Regions from separate parts of the Microbacterium sp. NPDC056052 genome, predicted to be linked through region 2. Evidence: predicted binding sites of a transcription regulator. Region 2 holds the regulator's gene; the other holds the start of a gene.

Region 1 (14,862 bases), on a different contig from region 2:
CGGTCGTCGGCCTGTTCTCGCTGCTGCCGCAGGTCGTCGACGCGGTCGACGTGCCGGTGATCGCCGCGGGCGGGATCTCGGACCGGCGCGGGGTCGCCGCCGCGTTCGCGCTCGGCGCGCAGGGCGTGCAGGTGGGCACGGCCTTCCTCGGCACGGCGGAGTCGGCGGCCACCGAGGCGCACAGGGCGGCGATCCGCGCGACGCCCGCCGAGGGCGCCGTGCTCACGCGGGCCATGAGCGGCCGGCTCGCGCGCGGCGCCCGCAACCGCGTGGTCGCCGAGATCGAAGCAGCCGGATCCATCGCGCCGTTCCCGGCGCAGAACTGGATCACCGGACGCTTCCGCGCCCCCGCAGGACAGCAGAACAAGGGCGAGCTGCAGTCGCTGTGGCTCGGTCAGTCGGCGCCGCTGGCCCACTACGAGACCGCGGCGGAGGCGTTCGCCGAGCTGGCGGCGGGAGTGCCCGCCTGAGCTCCCCCTCTGCCGAGAGCCGCTCGGAAACGGTCCCGTCAGAGGACGACGGTCTGATCAGAGGATGACGGTCGAGCGGCCGTGCACGATGACGCGGTCGTCGGCGTGCCACTGCACGGCCCGCGCGAGCACCAGGCGCTCTACGTCGGCGCCACGGCTCTGCAGCTCCGAGGCCGACTCGGCGTGCGTGACGCGCGTGACATCCTGCTCGATGATCGGGCCCTCGTCGAGGTCCGCCGTCGCGTAGTGCGCCGTGGCGCCGATGAGCTTCACGCCGCGGTCCTTGGCCCTCGCGTACGGATTCGCGCCGATGAAGGCCGGCAGGAACGAGTGGTGGATGTTGATCACCGGAGCGCCGAGGCCCTCGATGAAGTCATCGGTGAGGATCTGCATGTAGCGCGCGAGGACGACCAGATCCACGTTGCCCTGCAGCAGCTCGAGCTGGCGCCGCTCCATCTCGGCCTTGTCTCCGGACGGGATGTGCACGAACGGCACCCCGAACGAGCGCACCGACTCCGCCAGATCCGGGTGGTTCGAGACCACCATGGTGACGTCGATGTCGAGCTGACCCCGCTGCGTGCGCCAGAGCAGCTCCATGAGGCAGTGGTCGTACTTGGACACGAAGATCGCCACGCGCTTGCGCTTGGACGCGTCGTGCAGCGACCACTCCATGCCGAAGCGCTCCGCGACCGCGGCCAGGTCCGCCTCGAGCGCGGGACGCGCGGCGGAAAGCCCGTCGCGGTGGAGCACCGTGCGCTGGAAGAAGCGCCCGCCGGCGGCGTCGGTGGAGTGCTGGTCGAGCGAGATGATGTTCGCCCCGTGCGCGGCGAGCACTCCGGCCACGGCGGCGACGATCCCTGGCTGATCGTCGCAGGCGATGAGCAGTCGTGCGGTGTCGGGCTGCGCCATGACAGGTCTCCTTGCAAGCGGGGTGTCCGTCGATTCTGCCGCGCCCCGGCGCGCGAGGCGAATCGTCGACAGTCGGAACCGAACCGATCCGAAGGCGCGCCGGGCGCGGCTCGGCCGCCACCACCGCGATGTCCGGCAGATCAGACGGGGAGCGCGCGCGGAGTTGCCCAGGCGTGCAGGAGATTTGCGCCTGCGCGCAGAGGGACGGACCGCTCATTGATCGGCAGGTGTTCCTCCGTCGATGCTGTGGTCACCTCCGATATGCGGACTCCGTCCATCAACGATGATGAGAGAGGTCGTCTCGACCATGAACGCCAGAACTTCCGCCTGGACTGATGTCGCGCTCCTGCTCCTGCGGCTCGGTCTGCTCATCGATTTCTTCGTCCATGGCGCGCAGAAGCTCTTCGGAGCATTCGGCGGAGGAGGTGTGGCCGGGACAGGCGCGTTCTTGGCGTCGCTCGGAGCGAACCCCGGTCCGATGTGGGCGCTGTTTGTCGGGTTGGCGGAATTCGGGGGTGCGATCGGCCTCGGCCTCGGCCTCTTCACTCGCTGGGCCGCCGCGGCCATCGCAATCGACATGGCCGGTGCGATCGCGCTGTACAACGGGCCGCACGGCTTCTTCGCCGAGACGGCCACCGGGGGATGGGAGATCAACATGCTCATCATCGCGATGTGCCTCGCGCTCGTGCTCGCCGGCGCGGGAAGGCTCTCCCTCGATGCCGTGCTGTTCCAGGGCTGGCAGAGAAGGCGTGCCGTTCGGCCGACGAACGCACAGCCGAGCTGAGCCTCCGACCAAGCCTCTCGGGCCGGTTCTGGCCTTGCTTCCGTTGCGCGGGAGGGCGGGGTCGGCGTCGCGCGGGCATAGCCTGGATCCGTGACCTCCTCCGAACCGCATGCCCCCCTAGCGGTGCTCCTGGACGGGGCGCGCGATGCCCTCGCCGGGCTGCCGCAGGAGGCGCTCGGGCGCGAGAAGACCTCGCGATGGCGGGCGCCGCGCATCGTGCGCGCCGGATCCGCCTGGCATGTCGGCGCGCTCCTGATCGCGGATGACGCCGTGTTCGCCACGGCCGAGGTGCTGCGCGCCGCCGCGCCGGTGCGCCGGGGTTACGCGGCGGAATCGGCGCGTGCCAGGGCCGAGCGCCGGGCGGAGGCCTCGCGCGGCGGCTTCGCCGACGGCGAGACGGTGCACGTCGGGTGGACCCCGATCGACGTCGCCGCCGTGTCGGCCGGCGGCTCGTCCGGTCCGCTCACCCTCGTGGACGGCATCCCGTCGGTGCGCTGGTCCGCATCCGGCGCCCCGATGCCCCTCTCCTCCTACCTCGACGACCGGATCGCCCTCCTGCGCGCCGCCCACCCCTGACGCGCCCACCCCTGACGCGCCCGTCCCTGATCCGCCCCCCTTGTCCGCGAGACTCCATCTCCGCGACGAGACTGCACGCCAGACGCGCAGTCTCGTCGCCCAGTGGGAGTCTCGCGGTCAGTGGATCCTGCGGGGGCAGCGGGGTCAGCGGGTCAGGGCGCGCTCGCCGAAGCGGTGCAGGATGCGGGCCGGCTCGGTCACGACGGATCCGAGCACGGCCTCCTGCACCGTGTGGAACGCGTCCGGGTCGAAGTATCCGGTGGTGCGGTAGAACACCATCCGGTCGGCGAAGTCGCGCGGGGACGGCTCGGGGTGGAACTGCGTCGCGTACAGATCGGCGCCCACGCGGTACGCCTGCACGGGGCAGGTGTCGTTGCCGGCGAGCAGCACGGCCCCGGGCGGCACCTCGGCCGAGCCCTCCTTGTGCGCCGTGAAGGCGTGGAACACGGTTCCTGCGGGACCGAACAGCGGATCCGCCGCGGCGTCCGTCGTGCAGCGGATCTCGGCCGCGGTCGCCTCCTCCGGGGTGTCCATGCCGACCTCGCCGCCGAGGAGGCGCGTGACCACGCCGATCCCGAAGCAGGTGAAGAACGCGGTCGTGGCGCCGTCGATCGCGCGCTCGGCGATCCGCTCCAGATCCGCCTCGACGCGGCGCTGCGTCTCGGACTTGCGGACATCGGTGACGTTGAACGGGGAGCCGCCGATCACGAGGCCGGCGTAGCGGTCGAAGACATCCTCGGGCAGCGCCCTGGTGGTGAGGTCGATGCGGTCGAGTGCGTCGGCGTCGACGCCGAGGGCGACACGGAAGGATGCGCGCTCCGCCGTCGCCGCATCCAGCTCAGGGCGCACGCCGACATACAGAAGCGAGGCCATCCCTGGATTCTAGGCGAGCGGCGGCGGCGGTCGAAGTCCGATGCAATGGTCGGGAATATCCGTCGAACCCGCACGCGTTGAAGTTGACAGCACAACGCTCAAGTTTGAGAGGAAGCGAAATGCCCAACGACTTCACCGATGCGGGTTCGGGCTCGTTCGACGAGTTCCTCGCCCGCTACCTCGCCGGTGAGCAGGCCCGGCAGACCCGGTCGATCGACCTCAGCCGGTTCCTCACCGTGCGCACCCAGCGCATCCTGCAACGCGCCGGCCGCTTCGCGCTCGAGCGCGGCCAGACCGAGCTCGACGCGCTCCACGTCCTCCGCACGATCGTCGAGGACGACGCGGTCGACCAGGCGATCCGCAACATCGGGGTGACCCCGCGGGCGATCGTCGACGCCGTCGACACCCGTCTGCCCGCTCCGGGCGAGCCCTCCGACGTCGATGCCGCGACCATCACACCGAGCGCCAGCCGCGCGCTGTTCCACGCCTACCAGGTGGCGCGCTCGTCGGGTGCGACCTACATCGAGCCGGAGCACGTGTTCTTCGCGCTCGTGCTCGGGCAGGACGCCCCCGCGGGGCAGATCCTCGCCCGCGCCGGCGTCACCGCCGAGGCCCTGACCCAGGGTCTGCGCGAGCCCATGCCCACGGGCACGGCCCAGGACCAGGACGCGGTGGCATCGTCCGGATCCGAGACGCCGATGCTCGACCAGTTCGGTCTCGACCTCACGGCGCGTGCGCGCGAGGGCGCGCTCGACCCCGTGATCGGCCGCGCCTCCGAGATCGAGCAGACCATCGAGATCCTCAGCCGCCGCACCAAGAACAACCCGGTGCTGATCGGCGAGGCCGGCGTCGGCAAGACCGCGATCGTCGAGGGCCTGGCCCGCGCGATCGTCGACGGCGCCGTGCCCGCGCAGCTCAAGGACCGCCGTGTCGTGGCCCTCGACCTGCCGGCGATGCTCGCGGGCACCCGCTACCGTGGCGACTTCGAGGAGCGTCTGACCAAGACCATGGACGAGATCGCCGCGCACAAGGGCGAGATCATCGTCTTCATCGACGAGGTGCACACGGTCGTCGGCGCGGGCGGATCCGGGGAGGGCGGCGGCATGGACGCCGGCAACATCCTGAAGCCGCGCCTCGCGCGGGGCGACCTGCACCTGGTCGGCGCGACCACGCTCGCCGAGTACCGCCGGATCGAGAAGGATCCGGCCCTCGAGCGCCGCTTCCAGCCCGTGAAGGTCGCCGAGCCCTCGATCGAGGACGCGGTGCGCATCCTCGAAGGGCTCAAGCCCGCGTACGAGCAGCACCACGTGGTCGCCTACACCGACGACGCGATCCGTGCCGCCGTCGAGCTGAGCGCGCGGTACCTGCCCGACCGGGTGCTGCCGGACAAGGCGATCGACCTCATCGACCAGGCCGGTGCGCGGCTGCGGCTGCGTCTCGGCATCGTGACCGACGTGGCGGCGCTGTTCGCGGAGCTCGCCGACCTCGAGGCGCGCAAGAACGCCGCGGTCGGCGCCGAGCATTATGAGGAGGCCTCGCGGATCCGCGACGAGATCGCCGCGGTGCAGGCCCGGATCGACGACGCCGGCGCCACCGCGAGCCGGGCGGACGCCGAGCCCGCGGTCGTCGGGGAGTCGGAGATCGCCGCGGTGATCGCGCGCGCGACCGGGATCCCGGTCAGCCGCGTCTCCGAGAGCGAGCGCGAGCGCCTGGCGGACCTCGAGTCCGACCTGCACGCCCGCGTGATCGGGCAGGACGACGCGGTCGCCGCCGTGGCGCGGGCCGTGCGCCGCAGCCGCACCGGCATGGGCGACGCCCGTCGGCCCGTCGGATCCTTCCTGTTCCTCGGTCCGACCGGCGTCGGCAAGACCGAGCTGGCGAAGGCGCTCGCCGACCGCCTGTCCGACGACGAGACGGCCGTCATCCGCTTCGACATGAGCGAGTTCGGTGAGCGGCACACGGTGTCGCGGCTCGTCGGCGCCCCTCCGGGATACGTCGGCTACGACGAGGCGGGGCAGCTGACCGAGCGCGTACGGCGCAACCCCTACGCGATCGTGCTGTTCGACGAGATCGAGAAGGCGCACCCCGACGTGTTCAACCTGCTGCTGCAGGTGCTCGACGACGGCCGCCTCACCGACGGTCAGGGGCGCACGGTCGACTTCCGCAACACGGTGATCGTGATGACGTCGAACATCGGGTCCGAGTTCCTCGCATCGCGCTCCGGTGCGCTCGGTTTCGTCGCCTCGCAGGACGGGTCCGCCAACGGGTTCGCCTCGCAGGAGGACCTGCGGGCGCGGGTGATGGGCAAGCTCCGTGAGGCCATGCGGCCGGAGTTCCTGAACCGCATCGACGAGATCGTGCTGTTCCAGAAGCTCAGCCGCGACGAGCTGGGCCGCATCGTGCGGCTCCTGCTGCAGGCCACGTCTCGGCGCCTTGCGGGCCGCGACGTGACGCTGGACGTCACCGACGCGGCCGTGGCGTGGCTCGGCGAGCACGGCTACGAGCCGGAGTACGGGGCGCGACCGCTGCGCCGCCTGATCCAGCGCGAGGTGGACGACCGCATCGCGGATCTGTTCGTCTCGGGCGAGCTGGGCGACGGCGGGCGCGTGGTCGTGGACGCGTCCGGCGACGTGCTGCGCGTCACCGCGACCGCGGAGATGGCGCAGGCGGCCTGACCCCACCGGCCGTCCTCACCCGGTCGGTGAGCGAAGACGCCGCAGGCGACGGAGACGAAACGCGGTGCTCTCGAGAGGGCGCCGCGTTTCGTCTCGCTGGGCCTGCGGCCCTGCTCGCTCAACGACCGGGTGCTCGCTGGGCCTGCGGCCCTTCTCGCTCAACGACCGGATCTCGCCTGCTCGCTCGACGACCCCGGGATGACCCGGTGCGCGCCGACTCAGCGGGACGACGTGGCGCGGCGGCCTCGCACGACGCCGACGAAGGCCTCGATGTCGGACGTCGTGGCAGCGGCCGGCCAGGCCAGCAGCACCGGGGAGACCGGTGCTTCGCGGAGGATCCGGTAGTCGACGTCCTTGCGGTGATGCAGGCGCGCCAGCGACATCGGCGCGACGAGTATTCCGACGCCCGAGGCGACGGTCTCGACGGCATCCTGGAGCGTTTCGAGCGGAGGGATCCGAGACGGGACGGTCGGAAGGTCGAGGTCGCCCAGCACGTCCTCGCGCGTGGTGAGCAGCGTCTCTCCCTCCAGGTCTGCGGGGGAGAGCTCCTCGGCGGCGAGCAGATGCGACTCGGCCCCGGCGATCACCACGGGGAGCTCCTCGTAGAGCGGGATCGCGTGCATGCCGTCCTTGTCGAACGGCGCGCGCACGAGCGCGAGGTCGACGATGCCCTCGGTCAGGGCGGTGCGCTGTGCGGCGAACGGGATCGGCACGAGTTCGAGCGCGACCAGCGGCATCCGCTCCTTCCAGGTGTCGATCCAGCGTCCCGGGGTCGCGCCGGGCACGGCGCCGAGGCGCAGGGTGCGGGGTTCATCGACCGTGGTCGGGGCGTCGAAGACGACCTTCTCCGCCTTCTTGCCGCGCGATGCGGACTTCCCGGCGGGCTTCCCGCCGTTCTTGCCCTTGGCGGCCGGACCGCCGGCCGTGCTGCGAGCGCCGCCCTTCGCAGAGCGCACCGCGGGCTTGCGTCCGGATGCGCCTCGTCTGCTCATGGGTTCAGCGTACCCGGCGGGTGCTCGAGATCCCCTGCGCCGACGGCGTCGCAGCGCCGCCAGGCGGCGAGCGGAAAGCCGCGCCGCTCAGGCGGCGAGCCAGAGCCCCTTGCGGTCGGTGTCCAGCGTCATGCCGGCGGCGATGATCTCGTCGTCCCCGATGCGGGCGCCGCGCGCGATGTGCGCTCCGGCCCCGACCTCGGTGCGGACGCCGATGCTCGCGCCGTCCCCGATCACGGCCCCCTGCCCGATATGGGCATGGGCCTCGATCCGGGCGTTCACGCCCACGACCGCGTCGGGTTCGATCCAGGCCCCGCGCGCGACGCGCGCTCCGGCCCCGACCTTCGCGCGCGGTTCGACGTAGGCGCCCGCTTCCACGACCGCCTGCGGGTGCACCTTGGCACCGTGCGCGATAAGGCCGCGGCCGTTGGCGTGCTTGCGATAGCGCAGCGTGCCGCCCTGGCCGTCCTCGATGTCGACGTAGTTCTTGCCCACGAAAACCTCCCGTGCCCGGGACTTTCCCCGGATACATCTGCAACCGTGACGATGGCGGATCTATTCCCGTGCACGCACTTCGCGCGTGTCGGGCACGCGGGTCAGCGCTGACAGCGGGGGCACCAGAAGGTGCGGCGCTCCTCGGTCGGATCCGCCCCGAGCTCGCCGCTCTCGATGAGCGCGCCGCAGCGCCGGCACATACGATGCGCCCGTCCGTAGACCCAGGTCGTGCGGCCCCGTTGAGCGATGCCCGTGAAGGTGCGGTCGAGGCGATCGCGGTTGGCGAGGATCGTGCGCGCCCCGAGCTCCAGCAGGGCGGTGACGTCGACCTCGGTCGCGGGCGTCGTGGGGCGCACCCCGCGCAGGAACAGCAGCTCTGCGGCGTACTCGTTGCCGAACCCCGCCACGTTGCGCTGATCGAGCAGTGCGACGTGGATCGGGCGTCGGTCGGCGCCGAGGCGCCGCGCCGCTTCCGCGAGGTCCCAGTCGGCGCCCAGCGGATCCGGTCCGAGGTGCGCGAGGAGCGTGTCCTCCTGCGCGGTCGGGACGAGCGCCAGCATCGAGACATCGAAGCCCACCGCCTCCGCGTCCGCGGTGCTCACGATCGCGCGGGCGGTGTATCCGGGTGCCCGCCAGCGCTCGCCGGGGCGGTACAGGTGCCAGGCGCCGTCCATGCGCAGATGCGAGCGGAGCGTCGAGTCGCCGATCCTCATCAGGATGTGCTTGCCGCGCGGAACCACGGCGTGCACGACGGATCCGGTGAGGTCGGCGGTCGCGAGCTCCGGCACCCGCAGGTCGAAGCGGGTGACGACGCCGTCGCGCAGCGCATCGTCGAGGCGATGCGCTGCGCGGTAGACGGTGTCGCCCTCAGGCATGCGCCGACGCCTCTCCGGCAGGGCTTCCGGATCCGTCGACGCCGGCGTGATCGGTCAGGGCGCGGGCCAGCATCGTGGATCCGGCGACGGCGGCGGGCATCGTGATGATCGCGCCGAGCGGGACCATGAAGCAGAGCTGGGTGGCGACGCCGAAGCCGAGCACTCGTGCGCGCCCTGCGCCCAGCAGACGCATCCGGGCGGCGTGGTCGAGGCCGCGGGCGTCGAAGGCGCGTCCGGTCAGCTCCCGCGCGAGCAGCCGGCCCGACAGCAGCACCCCGACCACGGTCGCGAACACACCGCCCACGAGCGGGATGAAACCCAGGAGCAGGGTGAGCAGGGCGACGAGAGCGCCGAGCAGGATCAGGCGCAGGCCCTCGCCGACGGTGCTCCAGAAGCCGGTCTCTCCGGTCGGCTCCGCCCCTCCCAGCGATCGCTCCACCCCTCGCCAGATGCGCTGGTAGAACGGGTCGCCGATCGTCAGCGTGAGTGCGGTGAACACCAATCCGGACAGCACCGCGGCCGCGACGAAGAGCACGATGCCGAGCGCGATGCGCAGCGCGTCGCGCCACCCGGCGATCCATCCGTCGGCGAACGGCGTCATCCAGGTCGTGATCGTGCCGAGCGAGAAGCCCAGTGGGATCAGCGCCGCCGCGAGCACGGCGAAGCTGATCGCGGCGGGGATGAGTCCGAGCGCGAGCAGGCGCGGGTGCGTGCGCCAGAGACCGAATCCGCGCACCAGGGTGCCGAATCCCGCGGCGAACTCACGGATCATGCCACCAGGGTATGCGTCCTGCCGGGCCGTCGCGGATCCGGCTCGGATCACAGCGTCTTCCGCAGCGTGTAGCCGCGCGGAGTGGCGACGAATCCGGCCTCCTGCAGCAGCCGTCCGAGCGCGGAACCGCCGGTCGTGCCGTACATCCCGTCGCCGTTCACCTTCTCAACCGTGAGCGTCTCCAGCCGCCGCGCCTTCGCGGTCGCCGCCAGGTCGACGGTCGCGGCGCGCAGCTCGTCCTCGTCGTCCGTGAACGCGAGCACGCTCTTCCCGCCGCGCTCGAGGTAGAGCGCGAGGGCGCCGTCGACCAGCACGACCAGGGCCCCGGCCTTGCGACCCGGCCGGTGCGAGACCGCACCTGCGGCCGTGTCGGCCCCGTCCCGCCGCGGCCAGCCGAGCGCCGCCCCGTACGGGTTGGCGGGGTCGGTCGCGGCCAGCGTGCGCGCGGTCCGCGGAGGGGGATCGGCGAGCCCGGCGAAGGTGCGGAGGCGGTCGATCGTGGCGGAGGCGGCGAACTGGGCCGCGCCGAGCTTCTCGATCACGTAGCCGCGCCGGCAGTGCCCCGCCTCCTCGAACCCCGCGAGCACCCGGTAGGTCTGGGCGAAGCCGCCCGGCAGGCCCTCCGACTGCACGGATCCCCGCGTGACGACGCCGTAGCGGTCCAGCAGCAGACCCGCGGAGACCGTGGCGCGCCGGGCCGGATCCGTCTCCGCCTCCGGCAGCAGCGACCAGCGCCCTCCGACGTTGAGCGGGCGCGGCGTGGAGGCCGGCCGTGCGAGGGACATGCCTCGGAAGGTGCGTGCGCGCGGGGCGCGGCGCGCGACCTTGTGCGCCTGGTTGCCGCCGCTCAGAAGCGCACGGATCGGCGCGAAGGTGTCGTTCGTGACGTGGCCCGACCACGCGAGGTTCCAGAGCGCCTCGACCACGGAGGCCTCGTTCGCGGCGCCTCCCGGCGGAGTCGGCTGCTCGAGCGACGCGATCGTCTCGCGCAGCTGGGCGGCGAAGTACGCGCCGCCCGAGGCGAGCGCGGCGAGCAGCTGCGCTTCGAGGGATCCCGGCTCCGGCGCCTCTTCGGCGAACGGCACCGTGAACGGCGCGAGATCCGCGGGGTGCAGGGAGACCCAGCCGTCGCGGCCGGGGAGCGCGCCGTGACCGGCCCAGACGACCTCGCCGGAGCTGGTCAGCTCGTCGAGCATGGCGGGGGTGTAGTCGCGCACGCGCTGCGGCAGGACCAGCGACTCCCAGGCGCTCGCCGGGATCGGCACGCCGGCGAGCTGCTCGATCGCGGTCGCGACCCCGTCGATGCCCTCGAGCGGCCGCGCGAGGTGCTGCCACTCCGGAAGGAAACGCGCGAACGCGGTGGGCGCCACCGGCTCGACGCTGCCGCGGATGGCCGCGAGCGAACGCATCCGCAGCCGCCGCAGCACCTCGGTGTCGCACCACTCCGTCTCATCAGGGCCCGCCGAGGTCGCGGACGCACGGGGACCGGCTTCGGCGGGGCTCGGCGGATCCGGCAGGAAGTATCCGCTCGTGACGCGCCCGTCGGCCTCGAGCCGCTGCAGCGTCTGCCGCACGATCGCCGATCCGAGCCCGAAACGGGCGGCGACGGCGGATCCGAGGAACGGGCCGTGCGTGCGCGCATGGCGGGCCACGAGGTCGCCGAGCGGATCCGCGACCGGCTCCAGGAACGCCACGGGGATCCCGACGGGAAGCGGCACGCCCAGGGCGTCGCGGAGTCGCCCCGCGTCTTCGATCGCGGCGACCCTGCGCACGCCGCCGATCGTGACCTCGATCGCGCGGCGGGCGTCGATCAGTGCGGTGAGGTGAGCCGCGGCCTCGGTCGCCGAGGTCCCCGGGCGTCCTTCGTCTCGCTGCGCTCGCTCAGGAGCCGGATCGGGTTCGAGTCGCACCGCGACCTCGCCCGCGTCGAGCGGTCCGAGAAGGCGCAGCAGATCCGCGACGCCCTCGACGCCGCGCGCACGGCGGGACGGATCCAGCCTCTGCGCCTCGCGCTCGAACTGGGTGATGACTTCCGGGTCCAGGAGCTCCCGCAGCTCGACCGTGCCGAGCAGCTCGCCCAGCAACGCGGGATCCACCGACAGCGCGGCGGCCCGGCGCTCCGCGAGCGGGGAGTCGCCCTCGTACATGAACGCGCCGACGTAGCCGAACAGCAGGTCGCGGGCGAAGGGCGAGGGCTGGGCGGTCTGCACCTCGACGAGCCGGATGCGACGCTCGGCGATGCCGGTCGCGAGACGCCGCAGCGAGGGCAGATCGTAGACGTCCTGCAGCACCTCGCGCAGCGTCTCCAGGATGATCGGGAACGTCGGGTGCTTGCGGGCGACCTCGAGAAGCTGCGCCGAGCGCTGCCGCTGCTGCCACAGCGGGGTGCGCCGGTGGGGGTTCATCCGCGGCATGAGCAGGGCGCGCGCGGCGCACTCGCGGAAGCGGGAGGCGAACAGTGCGGATCCGCCGACCTCGTCGGTCACGATCCGCTCGAGCTCGTCGGGCTCGAAGACGAAGAGCTCGGCGCCGGGCGGCTCCGCGTCGGCGTCCGGCACGCGCACGATGATGCCGTCGTCGCTCGCGACCGCGGATCCCTCCACGCCGAGACGCTCGCGGATCCGGGCGTTCACGGCCAGGGCCCACGGCGCGTGGACCATCTGCCCGTAGGGGGAGTGCAGGATCACGCGCCAGTCGCCGATCTCGTCGCGGCTGCGCTCGACGGTCAGCGTGCGGTCGGTGGGCAGCGTGCCCGTCGACTCCTTCTGCTCGTTCAGGTGCGCGAGCAGGTTCGCCTGCGCGCGGTCGTCGAGGCCTGCCGCGCTGAGTCGCTCTCTGGCCTTCTCGGGCGTCGCGCCCTGCACCTCGCGGTTGAAGACGCCGAGCGCCTCACCCAGCTCGAACGGGCGGCCCAGGCCGTCACCGTGCCAGAACGGCACCTTGCCCGGCTGCCCGTAGGCCGGGATCACGTTGACCCGGTCGTGCGTGATCTCGGCGATCCGCCAGCTCGTGGTGCCGAGCGTGAACACGTCGCCGACCCGCGATTCGTAGACCATCTCCTCGTCGAGTTCGCCGACGCGGGCGCCGGTCGTCTCGCCGGCGACGAACACGCCGAACAGCCCGCGGTCGGGGATCGTGCCGCCGCTCGTGACCGCGATCCGCTGCGCCCCGGGACGCCCGGTGAGCGTGCCGGCGTCGCGGTCCCAGACGAGACGCGGGCGCAGCTCGGCGAACTCGTCCGAGGGGAAGCGCCCGGCGAGCAGGTCGAGCGTCGCCTCGTACGCCGAGCGGGGGAGCGCGGCGAAGGGTGCGCTGCGGCGCACGGTGTCGAACCACTGCTCGACGTCGAGCGGCTCGAGCGCGCAGGCGGCGACGGTCTGCTGCGCGAGGATGTCGAGGGGGTTCCGCGGGACGCTGATCGCCTCGATCTGCCCCGCCAGCATGCGCTCGGTGACGATCGCGGTGTGCAGCACGTCGCCGCGATGCTTGGGGAACAGCGAAGCACGGCTGATCTCGCCGACCTGGTGTCCTGCACGACCCACGCGCTGCAGTCCTGACGCGGCCGAGGGCGGCGCCTCCACCTGGATCACGAGGTCGACCGCGCCCATGTCGATGCCGAGCTCGAGGCTGCTCGTCGCGACGACGCAGCGCAGCACGCCCGACTTGAGCTCCTCCTCGACGATCGCCCGCTGCTCCTTCGAGACCGAACCGTGGTGCGCCTTCGCGAGCACCGGATCCGCCCCGGCGGTCGACCCCGCCTGCGCCATCATCGCGGCGGGCACCATGGCAGCGGGGAGGTCGAGCCCGATCCGTTCGCTGTAGATCTCGTTCAGCCGCCCCGTGAGCCGCTCGGCGAGGCGGCGCGAATTGGCGAACACGATCGTCGAGCGGTTCTGCAGGATCTTGTCGACGATCGCCTCTTCGACGTGCGGCCAGACGGATCCCGTCATCTCGGTGTTCTCGCCGAACGCGTCGGCCCCGCCCGTGCTCTGGTCGATTCGCCCGGCGCCGGCGGGCCGCGGAGTCTCGTCGGTGCCGGGAGGCGGGGGCGGGTTGAGCATGTCCTCGATGGGCACGACGACCTGCAGGTCGAAGGTCTTCGAGGCGGGAGGCGCCACGATCTCGACGGGCTGCGCGCCGCCGAGGAATCGCGCCACCTCGTCGATCGGGCGCACGGTCGCGCTGAGGCCGATGCGCTGCACGGGGGCCTCGGCGCCGGCGGCTCGGCGCAGCTGGTCGAGCCGCTCCAGGCTGACCGCGAGATGCGCGCCGCGCTTGGTCGCCGCGACGGCGTGCACCTCGTCGATGATGACGGTGTGCACGTCGCGCAGGGTGTCACCTGCGCGGCTGGTGAGCATGAGGTACAGCGATTCGGGGGTGGTGATGAGGATGTCCGGCGGATCGACGACGAGGCGGCGGCGGTCCGCCGAAGTCGTGTCGCCCGAGCGCACGCCCACCGTCACCGCGGGGGCGGGGATCCCGAGCCGCCGGGCCGACTGCCCGATCCCGATGAGCGGTGAGCGGAGGTTGCGCTCCACATCGACGCCGAGGGCCTTGAGCGGCGAGATGTAGAGGATGCGGGTGCGTCCGGGGCGCTCGGCGTCCTTCGCCGAGGAGCGCTTCGTCGCGGGGCGCTTCTTCTCTGCATCGGCGCCCTCTGCGGTGCGCTCGCGGAACACCCGGTCGATCGCCCAGAGGAAGGCCGACAGGGTCTTGCCCGATCCGGTCGGCGCGACGACGAGCGCGTGCCTCCCGCCCGAGATCGCCTCCCACGCCCCCGCCTGCGCGGGCGTGGGCGCGATGAACGCCCCGCGGAACCAGTCCTGGGTCGCGGGGGTGAAGCGGTCGAGCACGTGCTGCGCCGCGTCGTCCGCGCGCGCCCCGGAGCGGGGCGGGTGGGTCGATGCGTCGCTCATCCGTCCATCTTCGCGGCTGCTGCGGACATTCGGGGGCGGATCCGCCCTGGGCGCAACGGGGCCGGATCCTGGACAGATGGGGCTCGGGGATCTGTCGCAGATCTCCAAGCCCGGTGTCGCCGCACGGTGCGAGCATGGACGCATGGCCGCGCACACGACGAACTACACGAGCACGTTCATCGAGGTGGCCGAGGACTGCCCGACGGACCACGCGCAGGAACCTCCCGCGACCGAGGCTCCGACGATCGGAGCGCTGCACTACCGGATGATCGCGGAGCACCCGTTCGAGCGGACCTCCGATGACGTCATCTTCTCCACCTGGGCGCTGCGCCGCGGCATCGATCCGGACGACGGCGAGGCGCGCGACGAGTTCTTCGCGAAGGGGCAAGCCTGCCTCCGCGCCTCTCCGCTCGGCAAGCGCTACGGCTGGGGCGTGCTCAGCGACGCCGAGGGGCGGGTCTCGCTGGTCCCCCGCGAGTCCGCGGAGTACGCTCTGCTGGCGGCCGATCCGACGCTCGGCCACAC
Region 2 (14,862 bases):
GGCCGACGCGGCCCCCGGAGCCTCCGAGGGCGCGCCCGCCGGCGAGAGCGCGGCGTCCGATGAGGACGTCGTGGACGCCGAGGTCGTGGACGACGAGGACGAGAAGAAGTAATGACGGATCCCAAGGACTTCGAAGAGCCCGAAGAGGGCCGTGAGGTCGGCGGTCAGGGGTCGGACGCGAACGCGTCCGGCCCCGGGCCGGTCCCTGAGCCCGTCGAAGGATCCGATGACACGCAGGACGCCGAAGAGCTCACGGTCGACGACATCCTGAACATCGCGCAGAACGACGACGCGCTCGCCGAGGACGCGGTGGAGGACGCAGCCCTCCACGACGCCGAGCACACGCTGCTCGTCGACCTCAAGCGCCTTCAGGCCGAGTACGCGAACTACCGCCGCCGCACCGAGGAGCAGCGCGGCATCGAGATCCAGCGCGCGAAGGGCGAGGCCGCCAAGGGCCTGCTCCCCGTGCTCGACGACCTCGACCGCGCCGCCACGCACGGCGATCTGGTGGAGGGGACCCCCTTCGCCGCGATCGCCGACAAGGTCCGTTCGGTCGTCGAGCGCCTCGGCGTGATCTCCTACGGCGAGAAGGGCGACGAGTTCGACCCGCAGCAGCACGAGGCGATCTTCCAGCAGCCCACTCCGGGAGTTGCGAAGGCCGTCGTGCTCGAGGTCGTCGAGGTGGGCTACCGCCTGGGCGACGTCGAACTGCGTCCCGCCAAGGTCGTCGTCGCCGTTCCCGCAGACCCTTCGGCAGGCTCAGGGACCGCTTAGCATATGGCTAGCCAGGACTGGTTCGACAAGGACTTCTACAAGACCCTCGGCGTCTCGAAGGACGTCTCCGAGGCGGATCTGAAGAAGACCTACCGCAAGCTCGCGCGCAAGCACCACCCCGACTCCAACCCCGGCGACGCCGCGGCGGAGGCGAAGTTCAAGGAGATCAGCGAGGCGTACTCGGTGCTCTCCGACACGGAGCAGCGCGCCGAGTACGACCAGATCCGCGCGATGGGCGCCGGCGGTGCGCGCTTCACGGCTCCGGGGAGCGCCGGCAACGGCGGCTTCGAGGACGTGTTCAGCGCGTTCGGCCGGGGCCGTGGCGGCCAGCAGGGCGACTTCGACGACATCTTCGCGATGTTCAACCAGGGTGGCGGATCCTTCGGATCCGGGCGCTTCGGTCAGCCGTCCGGCGGCTACCGGGGCTTCGGCGGCCCGCAGAAGGGCGCCGACGTCACGGCCCGCACGACGCTGTCGTTCGCGACCGCGGTGCAGGGCGAGACCGTCACGCTGCAGGGCGAGGACGGTCGGCCGCTCAAGGTGAAGATCCCCGCCGGCGTGAAGGACGGGCAGAAGATCCGTCTCCGCGGACGCGGGCGGCCTTCGCCCGACGGCGGGGAGAACGGCGACATCGTGGTGCAGGTCGCTGTGAAGCCGCATCCGGTGTTCACCCGCGACGGGCTCAACCTGCGCGTCACCGTGCCGATCACCTTCACCGAGGCGGCACTCGGCGCCACGATCGAGGTGCCGACGCTCGGTGGCGATCCGGTCAAGCTCAAGGTCGCGCCGGGTACGCCGTCCGGTCGCGTGCTGCGGGTCAAGGGCCGAGGCGTCACGACGTCCAAGGGCACCGGCGACCTGCTCGCTGAGGTCCAGGTGGCCGTGCCGTCGCACCTCGACGACGCCGCGCGCGAGGCGCTGGAGCGCTTCCGCGCCGCCGAGCCTGCGGAGAACCCGCGCGCCGAGCTGCTGGCGAAGGCGCGGGCGTGATGAGCCTCTCGGCCGTTGAGCGTCCTTCGTCTCGTCGCTGCGCTCCTCGCTCAGGAACCGGTTCGTCGGTCCCTGAGCGCCTCGCTTCAGGAACCGGTTCGTCGGTCCCTGAGCGAGCCGCTTCAGGAACCGGTTCGTCGGTCCCTGAGCGAGCGCAGCGAGACGAAGGGCGCCCGACCGGAACGGCAGTGCCGGAGGTGCGTCATGCCCGATGAGCGCATGAGCGCCGACACCCCGGTCTTCGCGATCGCCGTCGCGGCCGAGCTCGCGGGGATGCACCCGCAGACCCTGCGCCAGTACGACCGGATCGGGCTCGTCGTGCCCGGACGCACCCGCGGCGGATCCCGCCGCTATTCGATGCGCGACATCGAACAGCTGCGCGAGGTCGCCCAGCTGTCCAGCGAGGGCATGAGCCTGCCCGCGATCGCGCGCCTGCTCGACCTCGAGGACGAGGTGCGCACACTGCATCGCCGTGTGGTCGAGCTCGAGCTCGCACTGCGCGAGGAGCGTGCCAACCGCCCCGGCGTGCGCGTCTTCGCCGCGGGCACGACCGGATCCGTCATGGCCGTCCCGTCCGGACGCCGGATCCGCCGCTCCACCGAGGTCGTGCTGTGGCGGCCGTGGGGGAGTGCTCAGGATCACCCCGACGACCTCGCCGACGATCCGGACGACAGCGCGCGCTGAGCGCCGCAGGCGGGCGCCGTCCGCGCGCCCGCGATCAGTCCGCCGGGTCTTTCTCGGACGTTCGTCCCAGTGCGCATCTCCCGCCGCGGGGAGGGCGAGCGTGCCTGAAATCGATTTCCTGCACGGCGATCCCAGGAGTTGCAGCGAGGGTCACGAAGCGCAACCCGGAGTTCCGCAGGGAGCGAGAGCGGCAACCGGTCGCACGGATTTCCTGAATCAACGAAGATCGTCTTGTGTCTGAAATCGATTTCGCCTAATCTGAGTGCAGCCCGGTCGATGCCGACTCAGCGCGACCGCGGACCCGGCCCCCTGTGCCGGACCCAGCACCGAATCGACGAGGAAGTCGTGTTCCCGAGGAGGAACCCATGAAGACGGACACACAGCGCACGCGCCGGGTGGTGATGGCCGCACTGGGCGGCATCACGGCGGTTGGACTGCTCGCAGGCTGCGGCTCGAGCACTCCTGGCCAGTCTGCCGGAGGCGGAGGGGACTCGAGTGGCAAGACCACGATCGAGTTCTGGCACCGCACGTTCACCCCGCCGGAGAACGCCTGGTACAAGGACATCGTCAAGAAGTTCAACGCCTCGCAGGACAAGATCGTCGTCAAGGACACCGAGATCCCCGCCGACGCCTGGGACCAGAAGATGAAGGCCGCCCAGGCCGCGGGTAAGGCCCCCGACATCTACACGCACTCCGGCAGCATCCAGGACGCCGTGAACGCGGGGCAGCTGTACGACCTCGGTAAGGTCGTCGACAAATCCAAGCTCGGCGAGATCATCGACTCCGCGAAGTCGGTGTCCGAGATCGGCGGAACCTACTACGCGTATCCGCTCCTGCAGGAGGCCCAGACGGTGCTGTTCTGGAACAAGGACATGCTCTCCAAAGCGGGCGTGGACACCGACAAGGCTCCGGCCACGTGGGACGACCTGCTCGCCGACTGCGCGAAGATCCAGCCGACGCTCGCCCAGGGCCAGTACTGCATCTCGCCCGCATCCGACGCCATCACCTTCGCCTGGTCGACCGTCGGCCAGCAGTACAACTTCGCCGGGCACACCGCGCTGACGGACGACTGGAAGTCGCCGGACATCGACAACGCCGGGTACCGCGACCTGATGTCGAAGTACAAGGAGCTGTGGGACAAGGGCTACATGCCCAAGCAGGCGCTCGCCGCCTACGTCGAGGGCAAGGACTTCGGCCAGAAGAAGGTCGCCTTCAAGGTCTCCGGCTCGTGGATGATGTCCGAGATCGGATCCGACTACCCCGACCTGCTCGCCAAGACCGGGATCGGCGCCTTCCCGAACGCCTCGAACGCCGACGGTCGCACCGCCACCACGCTCGGCAACTTCAAATGGGTCATCGACGCGAAGACCAAGAACGCCGAGGACGCGGGGAAGTTCCTGGAGTGGTCGCTCGCCGGCGATCCGCAGAACCTCGTGCCCTTCTTCGTGAACACGCAGTTCACCAAGGTTCCGGTGCGCAAGACGGTGCAGGACGCCGTCGCCAAGGACGAGGCCGCGGCCAAGGCGCCGTGGTCGAGCGTCATCACGAACGACATCGCACCGGACGCGATCTCCGAGCCCACCTACCCGTGGGACGTCTCGCTCGCGGTCGGCACCGCGATGGAGTCGGTGATGAAGGGCGCAGCCTCGCCGGATGACGCGATCAACACGGCGAATGCCGCGATCCAGAAGGTCATCCAGTCGCAGGACCTGCCCGGCAAGGCTCCCAAGAAGTGAGCACGGCGCGGTCGGGGACCGCTGCGCGGCCGTCCCCGACCGCGCAGCCCGCGCCCAGCACCTCAGAACGACGGGGAGAGACGATGGCCACCGAAGCGATCGACGACAGGCACACGGCCAAGAGCCGGCACGCCAAGTACCGGAGTCGCGACACGAAGCTCGCCTACCTGATGCTCGCGCCCGTGGTGATCCTGCTCGGCGTCTTCGTCGCGTGGCCGGCGGTGTACGCGGGGTTCCTGTCGTTCCAGGACTGGAGCTTCTACAAGGATCCACAGTTCGTCGGCGGGAAGAACTACGCCGACGTCCTGACGGACCCGCTGTTCGTCGCCACGATCGGCCGCGGCTTCCTGTTCGTCCTGCTGACGGTGCCCCCGATGCTCGTGCTCGCGTTCCTGTTCGCGAGCCTCGTGGTGACCCTGTCCCGCCGGCTGGCGACCATCCTCAAGGTCAGCATCTACATCCCCACGATCATCTCCGGCGTCATCGCCTCCATCATCTTCGTGGTGATCTACGCGTACGACGGCGGGATCCTGAACGCCGTGCTCGCCGCCTTCCACATCGACCCGGTGTCCTGGATCGGGGATCCGGCCTGGGCGCTGCTCTCCGTCGCCGTGCCGGCGGTCTGGCTCGGCATGGGCCTGACCTCGCTCATCATGGTCGCCGCGATGGTCGACATCCCGACGGAGTACTACGAGGCGGCCGCGATGGAGGGCGCGGGATGGTGGCAGAAGACCTTCTACATCACGATGCCGCAGATGAAGAACGTGTTCCTGTACCTGCTCATCACGGGCTTCGTGGCCGCCATCCAGCAGTTCGAGCTGCCCCTCGTGATGACCCAGGGCGGTCCGCTGGACTCGACCACCCTGCCGAACCTGTTCATCTTCAACCACTTCCGCAACGACGTGAACGTGGGCTACTCGATCGCCGCGGCGCTGCTGCTGTTCGTGGTGCTGGGATCCGTGTCGGCCCTCGTGTTCAAGTTCATCAACTCCGAGAGGCTGGTCGACTGATGAGCGCGACGCGCCAGAGCACCGTGCCCGAGACCACCCGGATCGTCCTGGACGGCAAGGATCACCGTCGGCTCGCGATGCCGCACGGCCTCGGCGGCTGGGCCGCGCTCGTCGGCAAGGGCGTGGTGGGCCTGATCTTCCTGCTCGCCGCACTGTTCCCGCTCGCGTGGATGGTGATCGCCGGCTTCAAGGCGAAGACCGAGGTGCTGAGCACGCCCTTCCAGTTCTTCCCCGAGGTGTGGCACTGGGAGAACTACGGGCAGATCCTGGGCGACGAGACGTTCCTGCGCACGCTCGGCTGGACCTTCCTCGGGGCGATCCTGTTCACGGTGCTCAGCCTCACCGTGAACTCGTTCGCCGCATATGCGTTCGCCCGGCTCGAGTTCCGGTTCCAGCGGACGCTCTGGGTCGCCGTCATCACGACCATGTTCATCCCGGGGATGACGATCCTGCTCACGAGCTTCATCGTGGTGACGAAGCTCGCGATGCTCGACACGCTCGCGGTGCTCGTGCTCCCGGGCGCCGCCAGTGCTGCCTCGGTGTTCTTCATCCGGCAGTTCTACCTGAACATCCCGGCGAGCCTCGAGGAGGCCGCGATGCTCGACGGCTGCGGACGGTTCGGGATCTTCGTGCGCATCTTCCTGCCGCTGTCCAAGCCGCCGTTCGTCGTGATGGGGATCACCGCGTTCCTCGCGTACTGGAACTCCTACGTGTGGCCGATCATGACGATCACGTCACCGGAGAAGTTCGTGCTGCAGCAGTATCTCGCCGAGTTCCGCACCGGGCGCGGCTCGAGCGAGCTCGGCCTGCTCATGGCCGGATCCGTGCTCGCCGCGGCGCCGGTCGTGATCCTGTTCCTGATCTTCCAGCGTCAGATCATCGGCAACATCAAGATGGCTGGGCTCAAGTAGCCGGCCGCGTTCTCGAAGGGGAGAAGGCCATGTCCGAAGAAGTGATCCGTCCCGCCCACGGGCTGACCCGCCGAGGTCTGCTGCAGGGAGCGCTCGCGGCAGGGGCCGCGCTCGGCGTCTCCGCGCTGGGTGCGAGCCCCGCGGCAGCCGCCGGGCTCACCGTCACCCGGATGAACGTGCTCGCCGGCACCCAGGCCGGTGTCCAGTACGGGATCGGCGCGACCGATCTCGGGATCCCCGCCCGCACCCCGGACGGGCGGCTGCTCTTCGTGTTCGGGGACACCTGGGCCGATGCGGTGGGCGGTACGAACTGGCGCTCCCCGGTCGCGCTGTACTCCTCGACGGCGAACCTCGTCTCCGGGATCGTGTTCGACGGGGCGGCGGGCGCGGGCGCGAACACGCAGGTCACGGCGCCGCAGCTCTGGTACTACCCGCACGACGCGTACTACGAGACCGTGATCCCCTCCGACGTCATCACGATCGGCTCACGGATGTACCTGCACGCGATCGTGAACGGGCCGACCTTCGGCGCGGTGCGCTGGACGGAGCTGTGGCAGTCCGACGACTCCGGGGCGAGCTGGCAGCACACGGGATTGAAATTCCCGGCCGACATGGCCGACGGGCGCTTCCAGTGCATCACCTGGGGGCAGGGCAACGACGGCTACGTCTACATCTACGGCACCGGCTTCCAGCGAGACAAGGGCATCGTGCTCTACCGGGTGCCGCAGAACAGCATGACCTCCCTGTCGGCGTACCAGCCCTGGGGCTTCGCGAACGGCGCCTGGGGCTGGGGGAACCCGGCCACGGAGGTGCTGCCGGGCAAGTTCGGCGAGATGTGCCTGCGGCCGCTCGGCGGCAAGTGGATCCTGACGTGGTTCAACGCCGACGCCTACCGGATCGACGCGATGATCGTGAACACGCCGACCGACAACCTCTACACGGCCGCCAAGACCACGTTGCTGTGGGGCGGTGACTGGGGTGCGGAGGACGCGACCCATGTCGCTCAGCTCTACGGCGGGTACATCCTGCCCGGTTCGACGCTGTCGGACCTGCACCTGAGTGTGAGCCAGTGGAACACGGGGAACAACAGCGTCTATCACGTCGAGCAGTTCCGGATCCAGGGTCTCGCCTGAATCGGTGATATCGATTTCGCACGAAAGCGGCTAGGGTGGCGACATGCGCCGTTGAGCAGAGCCTCCACGGATCCTCGTGATCCTCCCGACCGCCGTGCCGTGTGCACGCGGTCGATGACTCTGTTCCCGCTGCGAGAGGAGACGGGCGATGATCGCCCTTCCCGAGAAGTACGTTCCGCCGCCGGCCCGCGTGACCCCGGTGGGGTTCCTCGCCTGGCTCATCCGCATGCAGTGGACGACCGTGCTGCAGGGCGTCGTGTGCGATGTGATCTGGCTGCTCGGTCTCGCCCTCACGCCCTGGGCGATCGGTCGGGCGGTCGACGAGGGGCTCGTCGCGGGGGACTACGGCGCCTTCCTGCGCTGGCTGGGTGTCGTGGTGTGGCTGCAGCTGCAGCACTCCCTGATCCAGGGACTCAGGGACAGGGCGGGATCCATCAACTTCGCCCGCGCCTATTCCCGGCTCGAGATGGTGCTCGCGCGATCGACCTCGCGCGTGACGATCGCCGCGGAGCAGGCGCTGGCCCCGGGCGCGGTCGTCACGATGGCGGCGGAGTCGTGGAGCGCCACGTTCCTTCCGATCAACGTGGGATCCATCACCTCCGCGCTTGTGGCGTTCGTCACGGTGTCGGTGCTGCTGCTGCGGGATTCCGTGATGCTGGGTCTCTTCGTGATCGTGGGCGTGCCGCTGTTCTCCGCTGCGTCGTTCCTGCTGGTGCGCACACTCAACGCTCGCAGCGAGATCGCGTGGGGTGCGCGAGAGGCGATGAACGCGGTCGCGCTGGACAGCGTGAAGGGCCTGCGCGTGCTCCGCGGTGTCGGCGGAGAGCAGCGCTTCCTCGGGCGCTACCGCGAGCGCTCCGCCGAACTCCGCGTCGCGGGGATCCGCCTCGCTCTGCCGCGAGCGGCGGCGGAAGCGCTGAACCTGCTCATCCCCGGACTCTTCGTCGCGGGGCTGACCTGGGTCGGAGCGGTCCTCGTGAGCCAGGGGCAGCTGCAGGTGGGCGCGCTCGTCGCCTTCTACGGCTACGCGGGCTTCCTGGTGCTGCCGGTCGCCCTCATCAACCAGGCGATGACGGTCGCGGTCGACGCTCGGGTGGCTGCGAGACGCATCGTCGGACTGCTCGCTCTGCAGCCGCTCTGGACGGACGGAACGGGATCGGGGAGTGCACCCGAGCCGGCGGCGGAAGGATGCGATCTGCTGCGCGACGACGTCACAGGGCTCGTCGTGCGCGAGGGGGAGCTCTTGGGCGTTGTGGTCTCCGAGGGCGGCAGCGCGCGGGCACTGGTCGACCGCGTCGGCCGTCTCCTTCCGGATGACGGGGAGGCATCCGTCCTGCTGCGCGGTCGTCGCCTTGAGGACTGGGACATCGCCGCGGTGCGGGAGCGGATCGTCGTGTCGGACCCTGTGCCGTTCCTCTTCAGCGGCACGCTGCGCGAGGTGCTCGATCCCTGGGGCCGCCATGGCGACGACGCCGTCCTCGCCGCCGTCGCAGCGGTGGACGCCTCCGACATCGTGAAGTCGGTCCCCGGTGGCCTCGACGTGCTGGTCGGCGAACGGGGCGTCGAGTTCTCGGGCGGTCAGCGCCAGCGACTCGGCGCGGCGCGCGCCCTTCTCGCCGAGCCCGAGCTGCTGGTGATGCACGATCCCACCTCGTCGGTGGACGCTCCGACGGAGGAGCGGATGTCATCGGGGATCCGTTCGCATCGTCGAGGGCGCAGCACGATGATCGTGACGACGAGCCCGCTCGTGCTCGCCCTCGCCGCGCGCGTCGTGCTCATCGTCGGCGACCGCATCGTCGCGGACGGCACGCACTCGGGTCTGCTCGAGAGCCACCCGGAGTACCGCGCACTCGTGATGCGCGCCGAGGGGGTGGAACGATGAGCGGCTCCGCTCTGCCGACGGCCGGACGCCGGCACGTGTACGCCGCGTTGCGCGCCATCTGGCGCGGGCGGCGGGCGGCGTTCATCGCGGTGATCGCCCTGTTCGCCGTGGCGGCGGTGGCCGGGCTCGCCCCGCCGCGGCTGATGGGACTGCTCATCGATCGTCTGACGGCGGGCGCAGACGCGGGTGAGCTGGCGCTCTACTGCGGCGGGATGCTGGGCTGCGCGCTCGCGCAGGGCATCCTCGTGCTGAGCGCGAGCAGGCTGGCCTACGTCGCGGGCGAGCATGTCTTCGCTCAGCTGCGGGAGGAGTTCCTGGCGAACGCGCTCGCCCTGCCGATCGGCGTGCTCGAGAGGGGCGGCACCGGGGACCTCGTCGCGCGCACGACGCAGGACATCTCCGCGGTGTCGGACACCGTTCGTCGCGCGCTTCCGGAGTCGCTGATCGCGGGGATCACGGTGATCCTCACGCTGGCCGCCGCCGTGCTGACCTCTCCGATGATCGCCCCGGTCTACCTGCTCAGCGTGCCGATCCTCGTGCCGGTCATGCGCTGGTTCATCCGCCGGGCCGGCGGTGTCTACGAGAGACTTGGCGCGAGCTGGGGTCCGATCTTCGCCTCGATCAATGAGACGGCGACGGGAGCGCGGACGGTGGAGGCTCTGGGGATCGCCGAGGCGCGGGACCGTTCGATGCAGGTGGCGCTCGCGGACATCGGCATCGCCTGGTACGCGCGGATCCGGCTGCGTCAGGTGATGCTGCCCTGGACGAACCTCGCCTTCGCGATCCCGGTCTTCGCGTCACTGGCCTGGGGCGGCTGGCTCGCTTCACAGGGCCAGGTCTCCATCGGCACGGTCGTGAGCGTCACCCTCTTCGCGTCCGCGCTGGTCGCGCCGCTCGAGGCGCTGATCGGCTGGACCGATGAGCTGCAGAAGGGCTTCGTCTCGTTCGCGCGGATCCTCGGAGTCGGTGAGGCCGGTGCCGAGCTCACGGATTCCTCGGCCGTGCCGTCGACGAAGGACGTCGAGCTGCGCGACGTGCGCTTCGCCTATCGCGAAGGGCACGACGTCGTGCACGGCGTGACGCTGCAGGTGATCCCGGGAGAGCGACTCACCCTCGTGGGTCCCTCCGGAGCGGGGAAGTCGACCCTCGCACGTCTCTTCGCGGGGATCGACGCGCCGACCGGCGGACGTGTGCTCATCGGGGGCGTGGATGCGGGCACGATCGGGCTGGATCGCCGGCGTCGCGAGATCATGCTGGTGTCGCAGGAGAGTCACATCTTCGCCACGACGATCCTGGAGAACGTGCGGCTCGCGCGGGGCGGCGCCGACGAGGGCGAGGTCCGCGATGCGCTCCGCACCATGGGGGCGCTCGAGTGGGTCGACGCCCTCGATGACGGCTGGGACACCCCGGTCGGCTCCGGTGGACATCCGCTCACCGGCGCGCAGGAGCAGCAGCTGGCGCTCGCGCGCGTGCTGCTCGCGGATCCGCACACGATCATCCTGGACGAGGCGACGAGCGCGATGGATCCGACCGCGGCGCGCGATCTCGAGGCCGCGCTGGCGGCGACCATGCAGGGGCGCACGGTGATCGCGATCGCGCACCGCCTGTACACGGCGTACGACGCCGACCGGATCGCAGTCGTGGACGACGGGCGGATCGTGGAACTCGGATCCCACGACGAACTGGTCGAAGCGGGCGGGGTCTACGCGCGTCTCTGGGCGCTCTGGCGCAATGACGGCGCCCGCTCCGACAGTCGCTGACGTGTCGGTGGGACACCAGGCTCGCGAGCCGGCAGCGGATGGTGAGTCGAACGGCGCGGATACGGCCCGTGTGCCGAATATCCGCCTCGCGTTCAGAAACATGACAGGCGCGGCTCCGTAGCGTGGAAGACCGGGGCGGACGCCCCGAGCCGCGCTCGCCGCGGTGTCCTGCCACGAAGGAGCTGTCCGGAATGACGAACACCACGAAGCCCGCCGCCTCTCTCGGACTCCTGGTCCTGCGCCTCGTGCTGGGCGGCGTCTTCGCCGCGCACGGCGCGCAGAAGGTCTTCGAGTTCACCCTGCCCGGCACCGTGCAGGCTTTCGCGGGCATGGGCGCCCCGCTGCCGGAGATCGCCGGACCCGTGATCGCGTTCCTCGAACTCGTCGGCGGGATCCTGCTCATCGCCGGCCTGTTCACGCGTCCGGTCGGCGTGCTGCTGGCCGCGGACATGGTGGGCGCCATCGTGCTCGTGCACCTGGGCAACGGCATCTGGGTCGGCGACGGCGGCTGGGAGTTCGCGGCCGTGCTCGGCGCCGGCGCGCTGGCCCTCGCCTTCACTGGCGCCGGCCGGTACGGGCTGGACCGGGCCGTGCTGCGCGGACCCGTGCGCGCTCTGGCCTGAGCCCGGGTCAGCCTCCGCGACGGATGCACGATCGCGACACGGATGCACGACGGATTCGGTGATCGCGTCGTGCATCCGTGCCCGCGTCGTGCGTGTGAACCGCTGAAGTGCGCGCCCTCAGGGCACTCGCACGAGAGCGACGTCGTCCATCTGCATCCAGATGTCGCCGCTGTTCGTCCATACTCCGCCGTAGAGCTGCACCTGATCGCGGTCCCCGGAGTCGAACGTCACCGTGAAGCGCGTCCACGCGCCCACCGAGACGAAGTGCGCCTCCGAGATCACGGCGCCGTCGACCGTGCGCGCGCCGAAGTAGCCGTTGTCGCTGTTCACCGAGGTGCGGAGGAATCCGGTCAGCTGATATCTCGTGTGCGGCTGCACCGCCACGTCCTGCCAGATGTCGCGCCATCCGTCGTTGTCACGGACGAAGACGCGGTGATCACCCGTGAAGCCTGCGGCGGGGGCGTCGTCGATGCCGGAGTTCGGCTTCGCCGCCCAGGTGCCGTTCGTGCCGTCGCCCAGCGCCGTCGCGCGCTCGAAGCTCGGATCCGACACGAGGTTGGGATCGACGATCGTGCCGCTGCGGTCGATGCGCAGGTGCATCAGATAGACGTTGTACGGGTTCCACTGCGACATCGTGAAGTAGATCTCGCCGTTCTTGCTCCACGGGTGGAAGTAGCCGCCGTACAGCGCGGGGTAGTCCGTCGAGCTCGCCACGGTCTGCGCGGGGGACCAGGGGCCCTCGGGGCTGGTCGCGGTGCGCAGGATGATGTCCTCGCCCGAGAGCGTCATCATCAGGAACCGCTTGCTGTAGTCGTCCCACTGCACAGACATCTCGCTCATCGGCGCGTCGAGCACGGGCTTCGCGGCGGACTCGTCCTTGCTCCACGACGAGCCGTCCCAGTACCGGTACGAGCCCTTGTCGAGCAGCTTCTGCGCGGGCACCTTCGCGACCGAGGCCGGGCCGTTGCGCCCGTTCTGCGTGCCGAAGACGTAGATCGTGCCGCCCTTCTGCGCGTAGGCCTGCATCTGGAACGGGTCGCGGCCGTCGGGGTTGTCCCAGCGCGTGTCGGAGACGGTCCAGGTCTCGCCGTCGTCGTCGGAGTAGGCGATGCCGGCGTGATTCGTGTCCCACATGCCGGGCGGTCCCCACTGGCGCACCGACATGAAGCCGAGGTACTGGCGACCGCCGACCGAGATGCCGCTTGTGGGGATCACCGTGATCTCGTCGCCGTTGATCTTCTTCGAGGGGATGATCTGCTTCGCGATGCCCTGCGGATCCTGTGCGGCGTGATCGAAGAGCATGCCGTCGGCGAGGTCCGCGTCGCTCGAGCGCAGCAGCACGTTGCTGCGCCAGTCGCCGTTCGGCGGCGCGCCGCCGCCCGGCCCTGTCCATGAGTTGCCGAACGTGTCGCCGAACGCGGTGAGGACGTGACCGGATCCGTCGTCCCACATGATCCCGAGGTCGGTGGCCTTCACGTCCCAGCGGCCCCAGGTGTTGTTCGGCGCATCCGGTCCGGTGAGCTTCTCGACCACGGTGGCCGGCGTCGTCGCGGTCGTGGCGACGGCCGGCGGAGGCGCAGCCGCGGCCGCGAAGGCGACGACGGCGAGGGAGGCGATCGCGGCGCCGGCCGTGATCTTCGTCAGGGGCTTCATCGCCCTCTCCTTTCATGGCGTCGCCGGGCGACCATCGCCCACGACGGCTTTCAATCGCGCGGTGCGCGCGGCGGAGTGGATCCCAGGTCCGGCACCGGGGCCGTTCCTAGGTGCACCTCCATGTCGTCGGCGCTGGGCGCCTTCGGGCGGCGGGCCGTCGGCCGGTCCAGGTAGAACATCGCGGTGGAGGCGATGTCGTCGCGGAGCGGAAGGTAGCGCCAGCCGCTGCGCCACCCGAGCGCCTGGATGTCGACCTTCGGGATCCCGGTCGAGAAGTGGATCGGGTCCGCGAGGTGCCAGCGGTACATGCCGAAGCGCTGCTGCGAGACGTAGAGTCCGTCGGGACGGATCACCTGGGGCATGCCCAGATACGGCGTCGAGAACGCGGTGTAGCCCTGGCCAGGGATGTCGAAGTTCCAGGCGCCGCCGAAGTAGTCCTCTGTCCCGGTGCCGCAGATCGTCGGGTAGTCGGTGTCGTCGTCGAGGTAGAACTTGATCTCGCCCTCGCCCCACCATCCGTTGGAGTTCACGCCCCACGCGATGTAGGTCCCGACGTACTGGCCCTGTCCCTCGATCCCCTCCAGGATCGTGTGCGGCACGAGCTCTTCGAGCGGGTCGGAGCGGCGCCACTGCGCGTGGAAGTAGCCGTCGCGGGAGTAGTCGCCGCCCACCTCGTAGGTCACCTGGTAATAGACCCGCACATCGAGGGCCGAGGTGTTCTCGATCGTCAGGCGGGCGCCGTCGCGGAACGGCATGGGCCAGTAGGAGTTGAAACCGCCGTGCGGGTTCGCGGCGATCACCTGCGAGTCCACCTGCGCGAAGACGCCCCAGCCGTTGCAGAAGAAGTCGCCGTAGGGCACCTCGACCGCGGGCTCCGACGCGCCGTCCCAGTATGCGCGGAGGATGAGCGTGCGCCAGTTGTCGGTGTGCGTGGTGATCCAGATGTGGGTGATCTTGCCGGCGCCCTCGATCGCGGCGAGATCGAAGGTCTCGCCGGCCTTGATGTCGACGCTCGGCGAGATCTTCCAGCCGGGCCCGAGGTCGCGTGCGCAGTCCGCACCGGTCCCCTCCGTCGCCCGTCCGCCGCCGCCGACGGCGCCGTCGAAGTTCTCCGGTGAGATGGACCGGGTCTGCACGGTCCGCAGGGCGGACAGGGACGACAGGTCGGGAAGAGTCATGGCGGGTGCACATCCTCGTGTCTGTGGGGCGGATCCGCGCGCGGGTCGTGGCAGCGCGTGCGGCCACCCTACCGATTCCCCTCGACTGTTGCAATCGATTTCATCGCGGTAGTGTGTCCTGACGGACAACGGAGGGGGCGAGATGGCGACCATCTATGACGTGGCGCGGCTCGCGGGGGTGTCCCCGGCGACGGTGTCGCGCGTGTTCAACGGCGCCGGCGTCTCGGACGAGAAGGTCACGGCCGTGCGACAGGCAGCCGCGCAGCTGAAGTTCTTCCCGAACCGCACGGCCCGCACCCTGCGCAGGCAGAGCTCCGAGGTGATCGCCCTGGTGATCCCCGACATCGAGAACCCCTATTTCACCGAGATGGCGCGCGGCGTCGAGGACGTCGCCTCCGAGGCCGGCTTCTCCGTGGTGCTGTGCAACTCCGACGCGCAGGTCGAGAAGGAGCAGACCTACCTGCGGATCGCGATCGCCGAGCACATGTCCGGCGTGATCCTCGCGGCGGCGTCCGACCGCACCAGCCT

Evidence for each region. The regulator HspR, encoded in region 2, represses chaperone genes until heat shock. The targets are predictions, from matches to a motif close to AAGTTGAGTCNNNNNGACTCAACTT.
Region 1: the regulator HspR is predicted to act here: its motif matches at 3,693-3,717, upstream of ACFC1J_RS17185 (ATP-dependent Clp protease ATP-binding subunit).

What each region holds. Positions count from the first base shown of each region.
Region 1 covers NZ_JBHJWV010000009.1:159,405-174,266, forward strand. Annotated here, with positions in the region: gene ACFC1J_RS17160 (NAD(P)H-dependent flavin oxidoreductase) at 1-470, shown strand, start outside; gene purU (formyltetrahydrofolate deformylase) at 528-1,379, opposite strand; gene ACFC1J_RS17170 (DoxX family protein) at 1,687-2,163, shown strand; gene ACFC1J_RS17175 (glutaminase) at 2,254-2,739, shown strand; gene ACFC1J_RS17180 (GMP synthase) at 2,884-3,612, opposite strand; gene ACFC1J_RS17185 (ATP-dependent Clp protease ATP-binding subunit) at 3,732-6,287, shown strand; gene ACFC1J_RS17190 (LysR substrate-binding domain-containing protein) at 6,506-7,279, opposite strand; gene ACFC1J_RS17195 (transferase) at 7,367-7,774, opposite strand; gene ACFC1J_RS17200 (DNA-formamidopyrimidine glycosylase family protein) at 7,876-8,649, opposite strand; gene ACFC1J_RS17205 (EI24 domain-containing protein) at 8,642-9,421, opposite strand; gene ACFC1J_RS17210 (ATP-dependent helicase) at 9,469-14,337, opposite strand; gene ACFC1J_RS17215 (DUF6157 family protein) at 14,414-14,862, shown strand, end outside.
Region 2 covers NZ_JBHJWV010000002.1:55,475-70,336, forward strand. Annotated here, with positions in the region: gene dnaK (molecular chaperone DnaK) at 1-112, shown strand, start outside; gene grpE (nucleotide exchange factor GrpE) at 112-774, shown strand; gene ACFC1J_RS04350 (DnaJ C-terminal domain-containing protein) at 778-1,764, shown strand; gene ACFC1J_RS04355 (heat shock protein transcriptional repressor HspR) at 1,969-2,448, shown strand; gene ACFC1J_RS04360 (ABC transporter substrate-binding protein) at 2,814-4,184, shown strand; gene ACFC1J_RS04365 (carbohydrate ABC transporter permease) at 4,268-5,194, shown strand; gene ACFC1J_RS04370 (carbohydrate ABC transporter permease) at 5,194-6,105, shown strand; gene ACFC1J_RS04375 (DUF4185 domain-containing protein) at 6,135-7,238, shown strand; gene ACFC1J_RS04380 (ABC transporter transmembrane domain-containing protein) at 7,387-9,120, shown strand; gene ACFC1J_RS04385 (ABC transporter ATP-binding protein) at 9,117-10,880, shown strand; gene ACFC1J_RS04390 (DoxX family protein) at 11,072-11,503, shown strand; gene ACFC1J_RS04395 (DUF4185 domain-containing protein) at 11,621-13,156, opposite strand; gene ACFC1J_RS04400 (glycoside hydrolase family 172 protein) at 13,207-14,334, opposite strand; gene ACFC1J_RS04405 (LacI family DNA-binding transcriptional regulator) at 14,477-14,862, shown strand, end outside.